DNA from 4 places in the Cohnella candida genome. Region 1 is predicted to be linked to each of the others. Evidence: riboswitches for the same ligand, from Rfam matches in the RefSeq annotation. Region 1 holds a riboswitch; each other region holds the start of a gene.
What was found. Region 1 has a riboswitch for cyclic di-GMP ahead of EAV92_RS22050 (DUF192 domain-containing protein). Riboswitches for the same ligand answer to the same signal wherever they lie in the genome.
Positions count from the first base shown of each region.

Region 2: it holds a riboswitch for cyclic di-GMP, as region 1 does, so the genes downstream of both, EAV92_RS00770 (PilZ domain-containing protein) here and EAV92_RS22050 (DUF192 domain-containing protein) in region 1, are expected to answer to the same signal.
Region 3: it holds a riboswitch for cyclic di-GMP, as region 1 does, so the genes downstream of both, EAV92_RS22635 (hypothetical protein) here and EAV92_RS22050 (DUF192 domain-containing protein) in region 1, are expected to answer to the same signal.
Region 4: it holds a riboswitch for cyclic di-GMP, as region 1 does, so the genes downstream of both, EAV92_RS10450 (sensor domain-containing diguanylate cyclase) here and EAV92_RS22050 (DUF192 domain-containing protein) in region 1, are expected to answer to the same signal.

Region 1 is NZ_CP033433.1:4,764,069-4,768,027, reverse strand. Features, by position in the region: gene EAV92_RS22065 (TadE/TadG family type IV pilus assembly protein) at 1-381, opposite strand; gene EAV92_RS22060 (A24 family peptidase) at 378-899, opposite strand; gene EAV92_RS22055 (Flp family type IVb pilin) at 991-1,197, opposite strand; gene EAV92_RS22050 (DUF192 domain-containing protein) at 1,223-1,588, opposite strand; cyclic di-GMP riboswitch class I at 1,677-1,769, opposite strand; gene EAV92_RS22045 (hypothetical protein) at 2,635-3,462, shown strand; gene EAV92_RS24660 (hypothetical protein) at 3,562-3,705, shown strand; gene EAV92_RS22040 (DUF421 domain-containing protein) at 3,795-3,959, shown strand, end outside.
Region 2 is NZ_CP033433.1:183,667-187,625, reverse strand. Features, by position in the region: gene EAV92_RS00775 (O-antigen ligase family protein) at 1-1,221, opposite strand, end outside; gene EAV92_RS00770 (PilZ domain-containing protein) at 1,324-2,025, opposite strand; cyclic di-GMP riboswitch class I at 2,135-2,225, opposite strand; gene EAV92_RS00765 (GGDEF domain-containing protein) at 2,300-2,983, opposite strand; gene EAV92_RS00760 (histidine kinase N-terminal 7TM domain-containing diguanylate cyclase) at 3,017-3,959, opposite strand, start outside.
Region 3 is NZ_CP033433.1:4,880,985-4,884,943, reverse strand. Features, by position in the region: gene EAV92_RS22650 (GyrI-like domain-containing protein) at 1-354, opposite strand, end outside; gene EAV92_RS22645 (hypothetical protein) at 368-847, opposite strand; gene EAV92_RS22640 (helix-turn-helix transcriptional regulator) at 923-1,918, shown strand; gene EAV92_RS22635 (hypothetical protein) at 1,970-2,257, opposite strand; cyclic di-GMP riboswitch class I at 2,300-2,385, opposite strand; gene EAV92_RS22630 (HD-GYP domain-containing protein) at 2,462-3,367, opposite strand; gene EAV92_RS22625 (DUF420 domain-containing protein) at 3,599-3,959, opposite strand, start outside.
Region 4 is NZ_CP033433.1:2,199,557-2,203,515, reverse strand. Features, by position in the region: gene EAV92_RS10465 (cold-inducible protein YdjO-related protein) at 1-130, opposite strand, end outside; gene EAV92_RS10460 (alpha/beta hydrolase) at 280-1,275, shown strand; gene EAV92_RS10455 (hypothetical protein) at 1,297-1,833, shown strand; cyclic di-GMP riboswitch class I at 1,914-2,004, shown strand; gene EAV92_RS10450 (sensor domain-containing diguanylate cyclase) at 2,086-2,934, shown strand; gene EAV92_RS10445 (response regulator) at 3,063-3,833, shown strand; gene EAV92_RS10440 (adenylate/guanylate cyclase domain-containing protein) at 3,830-3,959, shown strand, end outside.

The DNA.
Region 1 (3,959 bases):
CTATTCCACCCGAATCGTGGAGTCCGCCGAAAGAACCGGGGCCGGGATGATTTCCGTGAGGAGCGGCGTAATGAGCGGCAGCGAGTACGTCAGGGTGACCTTTACATCCTGGCCCGACTTGCGGGTTGATTCCTGCGGCGTAATGGTCACTTTCAACGTAGAGGAGCTGCCCACCCTGACGTGGTTCTTCGCGTAGGCCGCGATGTCCGCGTCGCCTTTCCCCAGTCCGCCGAGCCGCACCGTCTCCTGCGCCGTCATGTTCAAACTGACGTACGCGAACAGCAGCCGTCCGAGATCGACGATTCCGCAAATCAAGAGCAGCAGCAGCGGAAGCATCAGGGCGAATTCCACGAGCGACTGTCCCTTCTGTTCCTTGATCATGCCGCCCCCCATCCTTTCAGCGCCAGGCAGAGGACCGCACCGCCCGCGATGGCGACTCCGTACGGGTAAGTGATGGATCCGGCGGTCCCGTCACCGCCTCTCATAACCGGGAACACCTTCATCCGAAGGCAAAAACAAACGAAACCCAGATACTGCATGCGCGCGCGCAGTCCTTCGTGTAACAACCAAACCCCGATCGCGATCACGGCGCCAATCAGCGCCATGTAGACGGCGGATTCGAGCACGAAGGCCATTCCCTTCAACATTCCGACCAGCGCCAGCATTTTAACGTCGCCCGCGCCCATTCCGCCCATGAGATAGGGGATTAGCAAAATGCCCAGGCCGACGAGGAAGCCGAGCAAGCCTTCAGCCAAACCGCTCCAGCCCCGCTGGCAAGCGTGAATGAGCAGCGCGGCGGCAAGCGATGGGAAAATGACGGCGTTGTAAATTTTCCGGTTTTTCAAGTCGGTCGCCACGCAGATCGCGGCAGCCGACAGCAATACGGCATTCGTCCACACGTCCGGTCCTCCTCGGAAAATGTCGTTCCGGCGGATAAAAGAAGGCCATACGCGAAGTCACGTATGGCCTTCCGACCGCTTATCGGATCCGTTACGGCGCCGGGGACGGGGTCGTTCCCATACGCGTCACGCCGTTGTTGACCGTGGTTTCCGCGTTGTTGAACAGCGCGATGATATGGTCACGCAGCAGAATCAGAGCGGCGACGACCGCCACCGCGATCAGGCCGAGCACGAGACCGTATTCCGTCATGCCTTGTCCTTCCTCTTGCTTCAGCAATCCCATCAGTTTTTTCATCATTTTGTTTCCTCCTCGTTTAATGGGGTTAAGTAATGGATAAATCGCTAAGTTCTTCGAATATGGCGGTATGTCCCAACTGGACTTCTTCACGGGTCAGCGTACCCGCCGGCAATTCGACGACCGAGCGGGTTTTCCGGAAGGAAATCCCGATGTTGCCCGGCTTAAGGCCATGCTCCATTCCGACGATCTTGCCCTCGGCATCCAGGTGCAGCACGTCCACCGGATATTTCATGAAGAAAGAATGGACCGCCCTGCAGGGCTGAATATGAAGGCCGGATCCTTCCGACAGAGACGGCGTCAGCATCAACCCGCGAAACCTTCGGAAAAACGTGTCCGCTTTTTCGATCCGCAAGCCCAGCTGCCGTCCGGTCTCCCGGATGACCAGCATCATGCGGTTCTCGCACCTCCAATCCCACGAAAAATAACCCGCCTTTTCCCGAAAGGGGGGTTCCCTAAAATAAAGAGAGCTCCCCGGATCTTTCGGCAGCTGGCTGGCGTAACGCGCCTTCATCGCGTCCTTAGCCCCTGTAGCTTTGCGTCGCCCGCTTTCGCGGGGTTTGCCTTTATCGAGACCCGGAGGAGCTTTGAGTTCGGCTCACCGGTTCGATGTGATTTCATCATAGCCCGATACATAATCTTCCTGAAATCCGACGTAAATATCAATTTTCTGAACATTTCGATATGTATAACGACAGGGATTGCCAGCGTATTTGGAGTAGGCCTGTCGTCCTGAAAAAGCGCATTTGGACCTAGTATGATGCTTGCTTGTTGGGTATTGATGCGCAGTTTTCATCCGATAACTTATAGAATTCACAAAATATTGAATTCTAGAAAGTTTATGTTTATCTGTGACTCCAGCCCCCTCCCCACCCGGACTAGGGAACTATCGCATCGTTGCGCCGTGATTGCGCCGAAATAGTCTCCCACAGAGACTATTTTGCTCTCTGCACCATGTTCCCACCGAAATAACGCGCCACAGAGACTATTTTGCTCGCTTCACCATGTTCCCGCTGAAATAACGCGCCACAGAGACTATTTTGCATGCTGCACCATGTTCCCGCTGAAATAGTCTCCCACAGAGACTAATTTGCTCGTCGCATCGTGTTCCCGCTGAAATAAGTAAAATACGTATACTTAAACCCTCTCGCACTCCCAACATCCGCCGAATTAAGTAAATCACATTTACTTAAACCCTCTCGCACTCCCACCATCCACCCACTTAAGTAAACCACGTTTACTTATGTGTTAATCCGGACGCCCACCACTCGCATCAAACGAACAAACGTTCCGCTGTTCTCTTGACACGACCGACTCCAGCGGGTTATAGTGGACGAAAATCAATGAACGCGCACCGGGAAGCACCCGTAAGCCAGGCTCAACAGCCTCGCTTGCGGGTGTTTTTTCGTTTTCCGGGCGCGCGAAAGGAGACCTTCGCTTATGAACGTCAAGCCGCTCATCACGAAAGCCTGGATTTGGTCATCGTTCCTTTTGATTTTGGCGACTGCCTTAGCCGCCCCTCCCGCTTGGGCCGCTTCACCGGATTTCACCGACTCCCAGAAGAAGGAGTACGAACGGACGCTTGCCGCGGCTGACGATACTTGGGGACCCAAACTGAAGCAGCAGCACTTGGATTACGTGGCGTTAAAACAGTCCGCTCTGGAATGGGAGCAGAAGGTTTCCGATCTCCATTACCGCAGCGAAGAGAAGCTGACGACGCTGCGCAAACGCATCCAGCAGATTGACGCGGACAAGCTCGCCAAGCTCAAAGCGGATGCCGAGCAGACGAAGAGCAGGCACCAGAAGCTGTTCGACCTCTACCGCAGCGCCAACCAACAGCTGGCTGCCGCGCGGAAAGTGAAGAACAAGACGCTGACCGCCCTGTTCCAAGCCCAGTCCGATGCCTACAAAATCCCCGTCCAGCTCGCCCGCCAGGAAATCAAAAACAAAGACGCCGCTTACCAGCAAGCCAGAAAGGCGACGTCCGCGAAAATGAAGAAGATCCGCGACGAACTTTCCGCGGTCTCCCCTCTTCAAGTGCAGATCCGAGCTTTGAAGAGCGCACTGAAAGCCCCGAAAGACAGCCAGTCGACGGTTTGGAGAAGCTTCACTCAGTCCCTCTCCAAACGCGACGCCAAACTGTCCGCCGGCTTGCTCGGCTCCGTGAATACCGCCACGCGGCAAATCGTCGAGCAGCATCGGAAAATGTACGAGCTGGAGGGACGGATTGCGGAAGTGATCCGGAAAGCGGAGGGCATGCTGGTTTAAAAGCACTGCCAGGCCACCCTCCACCACATCAATAAAAAACGGATCAATAAGCCATACTGTACAAGAACGAGTGCCAAGCTGACTTCCGAGGTGACGAACATGACGGGACGAAACAACCATCCGGATAACGACGGGCCTGCCGCTTCCCCCTCCCGCCTGGACCAATTCGGGGACAAGCGCTCCGAGCATGCGGGTGACAGACCCAAAAAGCCGAAGCCGTCCTCTAACGCGAACAAGTGCTAACACGCTCCGACTCCCGGCCCGTTAACGGCCGGGAGTTTCGTTTTTTGGGCCATAATAAAGATATACATAGCCGACAGGGGGGCTCAGCCATGTACAATTTCGCATATGAGGCTGTGGTGGTCGTCGTCTTCGGCTTGGCCGCTCTTCGATTGGCCGGCAAAAAAGCGATCGCGGAAATGACGACGCTCGAAATGATCACCCTGCTGGCCATCGGCACCGTTATCGGACATGCGGTCTCAGAGAACGAGCTATGG
Region 2 (3,959 bases), 710 kb from region 1:
GACGAGCATTACCGCGAGAGCGGCCAACCCTAGCAACCCCGTATCCAGCAGCATATCGAGATACCCGCTGTGCACTTCGCTGCCGACGTAAGGCTGGGATTGATAGTAACCGAACAAAGATCGCCAGCTGTCGCCTCCGAAGCCAAGCCAAGGCGAATCCAGGAACATGCGCCAACCGTCCCGGTAGAAGAGCAGGCGCGAAGCGGCGGTGCCGAACTCTCCGCCGGACAGGCGGCTGCCGTTCCCCATGCTCCCCATCCACGCATAAGCAGCCGCACCTAATGCCAACGCCAAAACCGTCACACCCGCCCACAGAATAACTGTCGGCCAGCCTTCCCCTTTTCCCCGCCGTGAAGTCCACAGCCACAAGCCATACAGAGCGCCGGCTCCGGCAACGAGTACACCTGCCGTCAACCAGCCCCAAGAGCCGCCGGCGGCGACGGCGCGAAGCGCACCGCCCGCGGCCGCGCAGCCGCCAAGCAGCGTCCAACACGCGACGAGCAGCAGTTTTCCCCTCTCCCTGCGCCCGTCCGCGAAAACCAGCGCCAGCACGAATCCGGCCAGCAGAGCGGCAATCGCTCCCCTGGATTCGGTTAACGCGATCGCCCCCGCATAGGGAATGGCGGACAAGCTCGCCGCGATCGCCCTCAGCTTGCCGGCCCCCGCCCATCCCTGCCATTGCCGCAGCAAGAAGAAAGCCAAAACCGCGGCGTACGCGTTAGAATACTGCAGGAATCCGGCCAGACGAACGCCGGTCGCGGACAATTCGGGGTCGTCGAATCGGAGCACGATCTCGGGAAAAGACAGCCATCCGAACCAACCCAGCCAGCCTCCGACGAGCAGGAACAAACCTATTGCCTGAATGGCCGCTTCTCCCCATCCCCGATGACCGGGCTTCTTCCCCCACAAGGACAACAAAGTCAGCCAGCCGGCAAACGCCGTCCACCGAAGCATCGAATCTACCGTTCCGGAGTAGGAAGCGGGACCCATCAGCAGGGTGATGCCGTAACAAGCAGCCACGCCCAGCGGAAACAAAGCCGCGGCAGGCAAGGATTCCTTACGGCCCCACACAACCCATGGCAATCCCGCCAGCACGGCGGCGAATACGAGGAGCTCGGCCGAATACGCGTCATCGTCGTAAAACAGCCCAAATCGCCAGGCCGACCACCCGAGCAATCCCGCCAACACCGCCGCAGCGGCGAAATGACCGAACTTTCTCACGATCCTGAATCCTCCGAATCTACGCATGCCGTAAACACGAAAAACGACAGGTCCAGTATGAAGGACCTGCCGGAATTGAGCAATATGGACGACCTTAACCGATCAAGCTTTTTTGAAAACGGCGGTATGCTTCTTGTTCTCGTTCTCTTTGCGGGTGCGGACGTTCCGCTCCACCTGCTGGCGAAGGATCAACGCGCGCAGGGGACGCAGCATATCGGGCTCCAGCAGCTTCATTTTCGCGCCGCACATCAAGCCTTCTTCCTGGCGATCCCTTCTCACGATTTCCAGCTCGCAATTGAACTCGAAGCCGAGACCGACGGTCGCTTTCATTGTGGCTTCCTTCGTAAACGCCGGCAGGTCCGGCGCCTCGAATGCGATGCCGGATACGCTGATATTCCGCAGGGTCACTTCGACCGGATTGCCTTCCTTATCCAAAACGTCGACGAGCTGCACGCTGCCGCTGACTTCAACGCGGGGATGCTCGCGCTTCTCCTCGAATTTCTTATGCACCTCGGGAGGCTGGATGAGCGCGATCGCGCCTTCGTATTTCGCGAAAATGGTAGACGGAAACGTCTGGATGCCCGCCGGCGTGTAAATCGTCAGTTTGACTTTCTCGCCCAGCTCGAATGATTCGAACTCGCTGAGCTCCACCTCGAACAACTCGCCTTCGACGTGCGTCATCAGGCCGGTCGTTACGAAATTTTGCGATTCCACCACCGTCCGGCAATGCAGCAGGACATTCAGCGGAAGCAGATCCCCGTTCGCGCTCGCCAGGCCGGCCTGCGAGCTCCAACCGTTTCTCATGCCAGCGACCACCTTTCCCTATCTCACTTTGTCTATGTAAAATAAAAAGGCGGCTCCCGATCGGAAGCAGCCTGTTCGCCAAAATCCCTATGTACGGTGTACGGGACGATTCGGCAGCCAGGCTGTCGTAGTTCGACGAGCGAACGTTAGACCCTGTAGCTTTGCGTCCTTGCCTTTCGGCAAGTTTGCCAATTATCGACGTCTCAAGTCTGTCATATTGATTCTATATTACCACATGCATGTCTATTTGCGTAAGACTTTTTTCCCGGTTTCTTTATGCTTTCAGCCGCTGCTGGACAACTTCCTTGCGACGGTGCTTGTCGGCATACATGCCTCGGTCGGCCGCTTGCACGAGCTCGTCGAGCACCCTTCCGTCATCCGGGTAGACCGCCGTTCCGACCGATACCGACAAAGGCCGGTTCCATTGCGCCGAAATGCCTGCGATCTGCTCCGAGATCGCCCGGTTCAGCGCCTCGAGCGCCGAACGGTCGCCGTACGGGCATAGAAGCAGGAATTCGTCGCCGCCCCAACGTCCCACGATCTCGCCGTGACGGGATGCGTTCATCAGTCCGCACGCGAGTTTGCGGAGCAATTCGTCGCCCTTCGCGTGTCCGAGCGTGTCGTTGACGGCCTTGAAATCGTTCACGTCGACGAGCAGCACCGACATCCGCTTGCGTCTGCGGTCCGCCTGCGCGACGAGCCTCGGGTAACCGGTCTGCAGGAACCGGCGCGTACAGGCGCCGGTCAGCGTGTCGCGCTCCGCCCAACCTCTCAGCTTGTCGTATTGGACGCCGAAAAAACAACCGAGAGGCACCGTGATCGCAAGGAAAGCAAGCCCGATCCACGCCGCGGTAACCGCCTGATCCGGGCCGCTTCCCCAAGCGAGATGCACGGCCGTAACGGCCGCGCTGAACGCGATCGACAACCCGATCCCCAGCGATAGTCCCAAACGTCTCATCCCGACACCTCCGACACGACGAACTGAACTTCGTTAATGGGCCAGTACGACCCGGTTTCTTCCACCGTTTTTCGCTTTATACAGCGCGGAGTCCGCGCGGGCAAACACTTCCCGCAAATATTCCTTGGGATCTTCGAAGCGGATATCGTCTCCGTCCTCCGTCACGATGCCCATGCTGATGGTGATCTTGACGTTCTCGGAGCCGGCCGCCACTTCGTTATGGTTAATGGCGTACATGATCCGTTCCGCCAGCAGCTCCGCCTGCTCCCGTCCCGTATGCGGCAGGTAAATCGTGAATTCCTCGCCTCCGTACCGGGCGAGAATATCGGTTCTCCGGAGCTTGTCCCGCACGATTTCGGCGGTGCTCTTGATGACTTCGTCCCCGACCAGATGGCCGTGGCGGTCGTTGATCTGCTTGAAATGGTCGATATCGAACAGAAACACGGAGAACGGAATCCGGTAACGCATGTTCAGCAGCACTTCGTGCTCCAGCTGCTGCATGAGGTACCGCCGGTTGTAACAGCCGGTCAGGCCGTCGGTAATGGCCATCTGCTCGAGCTTCTGGTTGACCCGGAACAGCTCTTCCTGGATCGTGACCAGCTCGAGGTTCCTTTCGTGCAGCGCTTCGTTCTTCCGGTTCATCTCGTCGACCAGCTTGCGCAGCTCCGTGACGTCGTGAAACGTGATCACGCGCCCGATCAGCGATTTGCGGTCGTCCAGCACCGGGGAAATCTGGATGGTCACGTGGCGGGTCATGTTGTCGGCGAGCGTAATTTCGGTTTGCATGCGCTCTTGAGGATTATTTCGGTATTTATACAGAAATTCATTAACTTCTCCCTGCGTGTGCAGCGGAGACAGGAATTTCTCCATCTCGAACACGTCGCCCTTGGCCGTATGGACGAACGGAGCGGCGCCCCGGTTCACTTCCAGCACTTTGCCGTTTTCGTCCACGACGATGATCCCCATGGTCATGTGC
Region 3 (3,959 bases), 120 kb from region 1:
AAATGCACGGTAAGTCAGCTGATCGAACAAAGTTTCCTTGTCGCCTTTTCCCGCGACCACGATGTACTCGCTATCCGGAAACTCAATGATACGCGTTGCGTCAGCCACGGATTTGCTGGCTTCCACCGCGAAATAATTCCACGGTTTGCCTTGATATACCTCGTTGACCGACCATTCGCGATCGTCTTTCGCGGCGTTTTTAAGCTTATCGAAACGCCCGTCAGCCTTGAGCCCGCCCCAAAACTCCGCTTTTTCCTTTTGCATAGCTGCAACGTCTTGGAATTTCGACCGCATTGAAAATCCGTAAGCGGTCAATGTGAATGACTTCTTGTGTTCAAGCGTGTAATCCGCCATGTGAGCGCTCCCTTTAGCCTTCTACTTTTTTCGCGCGAAGCCACATTTCGCCGTAGAATTCACCATTTCCCGCTGCCTTGACGAATGTTGAGTTACCGGGTCCCACATATTTGTAGTCGGTGATTTCTTGCAGCATGCCCCCGAAAACTTTGCCGGTGATTTCGTCGGCAAGGCGGTCTTTGTCAGCGCCTGTGCCAGGCACGACGATGTAGTCGCCGGCGAGGAAATCGAGAACGACCGCGCCTTCCGCGTCGAACTCGCCCATCACGCCGAAACCGCGCCAACCCTTACCGCCGATGACGTAGTTGATTTGATACTCTTGCCCGTCAGCGAGCGCGAGGAGTTCGGCAAGCTTGCCGTTTTCAGTGACTTCGGCTTTTTTCGCTGCCGTTTTTGCCGCATTGCCCGCCCAATCGTTGAAGTCTTCAAGCAAAACACCGTAAGCCGTCATTTTGTAGTTTTCCGTGATCGTTTTGATGGAGTAGTCAGACATCTTATTCTCTCCTTTGAGGTTTTATTTTACAAGATTGATTCTAAATTCCGAATGTATCAAAAAATGATACCTTTTATGAAAAATCAAAGCTACAATAAAAGCATGAAGAAAACAGAACGAGTAAACCTGATCATACGCTATATCAATAACCGCGCGCATTTCACGATTGCCGAGATCCAGCGGGAGTTCAAGATTTCCCGCGCGACGGCGATCCGCGACATTAACGAGATTCAGGAGATGGGTTTTCCGCTGACGACCGAACTGGGCCGCGGCGGCGGCTACTTCGTCATGCAAAATCAGTATCTGCCCTCCGTCCGATTTACGCCTGATGAACTGAGGGCGATTTTTATCAGCTTTATCGCGTCGAAAAATTCGCAGCTGCCTTATCTGCAAAATCGCCGTTCCATCACGGAAAAACTCATCGGCATCGCGCCGCAAACCCAGCAAGACGAGCTGATCGAGCTGAATCGTATCTTGCTTTTTGAAAATACGAATCCCGCCAATCCGAATCTCCTAGAGCTGGATGACGCGGCGCCTGCGGAATTGAACCAGCTGATATCGCTTGCCATGCGGGATAAACACTTGCGTTTGACTTATGAGCAGAGCCCCGGCTGGCCGCAGTTGATGGATGTTTATTTGCTGCATATTTTCAACTCTAACGCTCAGTGGCTGGTCGAGGTTTATGATTTGGATACGGATGAGTTTCGTTATTTGCCGGTTGAAATGCTGCGGGATTCGGCCATTGCCGAGAAAGAGATGAAGGGGTCCGAGCAAGAGATTTTGAGCAAAAAATTGCTTATCGCACGTAACGCCAATCTTGTCGTGAAGCTTGATGCGAGGGGGATTCAGCGTTTTAAACGTTTGCACCCGCCGGGAATCGTTTTGTCCTTTACCGGGATGTTCCAATCGAGCGGGATTTTCAATGTTCAGTTGGATGTGACGGATGAGGAGGCGCTGGCTTATTATGCGGACTGGCTTTTGTTTTTGGGGAAAGGGGTCGCGTTTGAACGGATTCCCGATGAGCTGCGAGTGATTTTGAATGAGCGTTTAGGGGTGCCGCCAACGTTATAAGACGTTTCACAAAGAAAAAACTACCGCCAGGACAGCGCCTGCGGTAGTTTTTCAGTTCGTGATTTTAAAAGGATCGAGGGCGAGAACCGGATCTCCGTTCACCGTAACCCAGTAATAGTAGTAGTTGTAAGAGAGGCCGGTCGGGTTGATCACGTTGTTGTAGAGCGATTGTTGCGTGTTAAACGTCAGGCTGCCCGTGTCTAACTTCGGAAGAGATAAAGGAAGATTGAGATTCACGTATTTATCGCTGGAAGAAGAATACGTTGCAGCGCCGGCCATTCCCGCAAACAGCATCTGGCAAGCCAGAAGGACTGTGCCGATCAGCAGCGTGCGTTTCATTTCGTTTCACCTCCGGTTGTTCGTAAAATAAAAAGCGCCTCTTTCGACAACTGGCTGCCATTCGTCTTCGACGGGAAGGCCCTGTAGTTTTGCGCCCTTATCTTTCGATAAGTTTGCCATTATCGGGAAGTGCTCAATTCTCTCAAAGGATTACCATTACTTGCTTGTTTACTATATCGATTTTTATCGAATAAGTCAATTCGATTACGTCAATTGATCTCCTAGCGATAAAAAGACTTTGACGATTTCCGGATGAAACATCGTACCGCTGCACCGCTCGATTTCTTGCAAAGCGGCCTCCCGCGGCCGTCCTTTCTGATAAACGCGGTCTATCGTCATCGCGTCATAGGCATCGACGATCGAGATGATGGCCGCCAGCTTGGAAATCTGATCCCCCTTCAATCCGTGGGGATAGCCTTTGCCGTCGAACCGCTCATGATGCTGCTCGACCACCTCTCCGACGATTCGCAAATCGGGCATGCCCGTTTCTTGAAGCATTTCTTTGCCGAATGTCGTGTGCAGCTTCATCTGCTCGTACTCGTCATCCGTTAACTTTTCGGGTTTGTTGAGAATGTGCTCCGGGATTTGCGTTTTGCCGATATCGTGAAGAAAGCCGGCCATATTGAGGATAAAGAGTTCATAGTGGGAGAGTCCCATTTTCTCTCCGACCAGCAAAGACAGCCGTTTGATCCGATCGCAGTGGTCGGAGGTGTAGCCGTCTTTTTCTTCGATTTTCACCGCTAGATCGAAATACTTCTGGACGGAACCGCTGTAATTATGAAAATAAGGGCGTGAAACGATATAGAGAAACTCGGTTTCCGTCGAAGCGATAAACAGGGCCATTTCGGTAACCATATGAGCGGTAATGGAGTCCCCTGGCCCGAGCACGACGTCTCCGTCCGACTTCTTCCAAACCAACTCTCCGGAGAGAATATGCGCGTGTTCCAGCGCCATCCAGCCTTCCTCTGGAGCGACCCAAACTTTGTACCCGGCCTCCAGTTTGTGGTGAATGATCTCCGTACCGTCGCCGGAAGCGACCAGGGATAGGACGGCGCCTTTGGTGGATACGCTCTCGATGAATTCGCCATTCCGAATGATGCTGATCCCCATGTCCCTCACATCCTCACGGTGACTTTTTTGTTTTCAGTATAACACTCGAAGGGCGTGGGAAGGGAGATAATACAGAAATCGGGAGCGAGCGTCAGCCGTTACCGACAGGTCGGCTGTCTGCGGACCACAGCCACTATTCAACCTGGTTAAAGGTTAACGCTTCAAAACAGCGGAGCAGGTGTAAAAAAGCCAGCCTCCATAATGGAGACTGGCTTGTCCGCTAACAGCATTTTAGAAAATGGCGTCGATGACCGGCTTGGTATGTCCGCCCGGATAAAACTGATACAGCAGGAAGTACACCGTCACTCCCGTAATCGCGGTGACGAACCAGATCGTCGCGGTGACGCGGCCCCATTTGCGGTGCTTTGCGAACTTCTGGCGGAAGGCCAGCGCGATCGTCGTGATGCCGAATACCGCCGCAACTGCCGCGAGTACGATATGGAACAGCAGGAAGACGAGATAGATCGGCTTCAAACTGTCCGGCCCGCCCCATTCCGTATTCCCTACGAAGATGGTACGGGACAAATAGATGATGAAGAAAATCAGAGCTGCCGCCGCTGCCGCAAGCATGACTTTCCGGTGCGCCTCTCTC
Region 4 (3,959 bases), 2.6 Mb from region 1:
CCTGGCACATGGGACACGCCGGCGCATCGGAAGCCGCCAGCTCGTCGCGGACCCATACTTTGCATTCCGGGTTCACGCATCTCCATATCGGCACGGGCGCCGTATCGGGCTTCGGCGTTTCGGAATCCACGTGTGACCACCTCCACCGAAGTAAATTTCCCCGAGCGTCGGGTTCCTAAACGGCGCAGCACGAATCGAAAATTGTAAAAACGAAGCGGACTTTGATACACTGGAGTCAGCTTTTTTTCAGTTGAGGATCGATGCGGGGGAGTGCGGGGAATGAGAAAATTATGGATCGCGGCGGGAGCGGTCGTCCTGTTCGGTTTTGCGGCCGGTTGCGGAGCATCGGACGGCCAGCCTGCGGCGCAGACCGCCGCCTCTTCCCAGACAGCGGTTTCGACGCCGGCGGTTTCCGTACCTTCGGCTCCTTCCGCAACGGCGTCTGAGCAGACGTCCCGATCGAAGCCGCCCTCTCCCTCGCGATTGGAAAAGGTGAAATTCCACAGCAAAGCGTTAAACGCGGACAAGCGTCTGCAGATTTACTTACCGCCGGGCTACGACGCCAGCCGCCGTTATCCCGTTCTCTATTTGCTTCACGGATATTTCGGAACCGAGTCCGCCTGGATGCCGGAGATGCAGACGGATAAAGCGGCCGACCGTTTGATAGAGGACGGCAGCATCGAGCCGCTGATCATCGTCGCTCCGGAAATGGACAACAGCTACGGTCTCAATTCTTCCGACGCCTATCGGCTGGAGACTCCGAAGGATCCGGTGCATTCCCGTTACTATGGGCGCTACGAAGATTATATGGTACATGACGTCATCGGCTACGTGGATTCGCATTACAGCACCGAAGCCAGTAAGAAAAGCCGTTATATCGGCGGCTATTCCATGGGCGGGTTCGCGAGCTTGCATATCGCTTTCCGGCATCCCGATCTCTTCTCCAAAGTCGGCGGCCACAGCCCGGCGCTGTGGACGGATTGGTCGAGCGTGCCGCGGATGAAATCGTGGCTGTATCCGACCGCGGCGGAACGGAAGCGCAGAGATCCGGTCCAGCTCGCCCGCACGGCGGATCTCTCCGGGATGTCCGTCTATCTCGACTGCGGGGATAAAGACGACTACAAACTGTACGTCGGCACGTCCCAGCTGTACGACGCATTGCAAGCCCGCGGAATTCCGTCGGAGTACCACTTGGGCAGCGGCAACCACAGCCGGACGTATTGGAAAAGCCATATCGAGGATTACCTGCGCTTCTATGCCGGAATCCCATCGTAAGGAGAAGGGCAGGAGATCCGCGTGCTGACGGAAATGGATAAACGCACCTTCGACGCCCTGGATGACGATACGCTGGTGACGGCATGCGTGCGTACGGTCATCGCGGCGTACAAGGAATCGGGAACGCCGGGAGAGAACTTCCATGCGGGTCTCTTCGAGCGGCTCACCCCAGGCCAGCAAGCCCTGTTCTGGTTCCGGGTCTATTACGATCACGTAATCGTGTCCGCCGACGACTTCCGCTGGTGGACCTGCTATTTTCTCCCGCAGGCGCGCATCTGGGCGAATATCCGGCATTCCCTTCGGTTTTTCGGCGACGAAGCTCTCGTCCTCTTGCTGGAAGAGCTGGAAAGATCGCTGAGGAAGAGGGCGGCCGGTCAAGAGGAAGAAAACGGGGAGAACGATCTCGATCCGGGCGAGCTGTATTCGGACCCGGCATTACAGCCTATTTTCTCGCATGCTTTCGAGCGGTTCCGGGAGCTGGCACCCGATGTATCTCGTCGGATTGCCGGATTCATCCGGACGAAGCCCGTACATTTTGTTCGATTCGTACGCGGGTAGCGTTTCATTCATCAAGCGGACGGGTAATAATGAACGCCGGAACGATACGTGATTCACGAACCACGATACGCGAACCATCCGAAGCGAAAAGGCAAACTTGCTGAAAAGCGAGGACGCAAAACCTCGGGCCTAAGGAAACGATGGAGTTTCTAAGGCGGCCGGGTTACCGAAAGAGGTGGGCTTTGCCATGTCCATTCCTTTCGGGATGGACTTTTTTTGCGCTTCGGAGCGGTGAGACAAGGGGAAATTCCAATGGAATACGGTTATGAAGGAATCACGACGGAATACCATCTCCTTCGAGACGCAGTGCAATGCTTTTTCCAGACGCTAAGGGAAATCATACCTGCCAATACGTTTTTCGTCGCTGCAACCCAGGAGAGCGCCTACGTGCTGATCAGCGTTTACAATGCATCCGAAACCCTCGTCAAAGAAGGGGACACGCTTGCCCTTCCGGTTACGGGAAAACTCGGCGCTTGCAGCTTCCTGGGCATTCCGATCGTCCTTCGGGACGGCAGGACATTCGGCCAGTTTTGCGCCTTGGACCGGAAGCACGCTTTCACCCGAGAGGATGCGAGATTGCTTGAGAGAATGGCCGAATTGGTCAGCCGCTTGATCGAGGTGGAGGAAAACGCGATTTTCGACGATTTGACGGGCGTGTACCGCAGGAAGTACATGGAGGGTTTGTTCTACCACTTACCGACGAATGCGAAGAAAGCGATCGTTTTTCTGGATCTGGACGATTTCAAAAGCATCAACGATACCTACGGCCACGAGATCGGGGACGAGGTGCTGCGAAAAATCGGCGCCATCCTGAAGGAAATCGCCGTCGTCCATCAATCGGCAGCCTGCCGATATGCAGGAGACGAATTCGTCATCCTCCTTCCGGACGCCGGAGAAGAAACGGTGCTTGAGGCGGTGGACCATCTCATGGACCGCTTGTCGCGCCCGCTGCCGATCGGGGAGATGGCTTTGACGGTCTCGGCTTCCGTCGGAATCTGCCTCGAGGCTAGGACTTTGCAGGAATACATCCAAAGAGCCGATTCCGCGATGTACCAGATCAAACGGGAGAATAAGCACGGCGTGCGCATATACGCCGGTTGAAACGGCTCGGCGCCGCTTCCATGGGGAAGCGGCGCTTTTTTTTATAGTCTTTTAAGACTAGCCTCATTGTCACATCTTGTCGGTCCATATACAATGAGAGAGACAAGATATGGAAGCGGGGTTTGCCCTTGAAGCGCATTCTCATCACCGACGATTCTCCCATCATGCGCAGAAACCTGAATGCGATTCTCTCGAAGGCGGGCTATGAAATCGCAGCGGAAGCGGCCAATGGGGAAGAAGCCGTTCACGCCTACCGTAAACACCGTCCCGACCTCGTGACGATGGACATTACGATGCCTGTCATGGATGGACTCGAGACCGTCAAAAGGCTGATGAAGGAAGATCCGGATGCCCGGATTATCGTCATCAGCGCATTCGACCAGAGAAACATGCTGTTCCAAGCAATGGAGAACGGCGCGAAAACTTATTTGATCAAACCGATCACGGCAGACAAGCTGCTGGCGGCCGTTCGCCAGCAGCTTGAACCGTTATCCCGGGAGGATGGCGGCGCCGGCGGTACAACCGGGTCGAAGGGCGAGCGCCGAGTTGACGGGGAGAATACCTCGTCGACCGCATCCGCGAATGAACCCAGTTTCGCGGTGGACAACCGCGGAGGCCAATTCGCCATCCGGCTCATCGATCCGCTTCGGCCGGGTCCCTATACGGAGCTGCAGACCGCCGTTCAAGGCCTGTTGTTCGTGAAGCCGATCAACATCGTCTTTCAATTCGGCGATGCCGGGAGCTGCCATCCCGAACTGGCTTCCGCGTTGGAGACGCTCATCGGTACGATCCGCGGAGCGGGAGGCAGCGTCGCCGTCAGCGCGACACGCGAAACGCTGGCCGCATCCTTGCGCGGCCTCTTGTCCGTTCCCATCGGGACGGAAGGCCGTCAAGCATGAAAGACATGGCCAAGGAGAAATTAGGCAGCCTCAAGAGGCAGTTAACGCTTGAGGCAGGCCTCATGATCGGTTTGCCGGTATTTATGCTCGGTGCCTTCGCTCTATTCGGCGCCGCGGGGAGTCGGG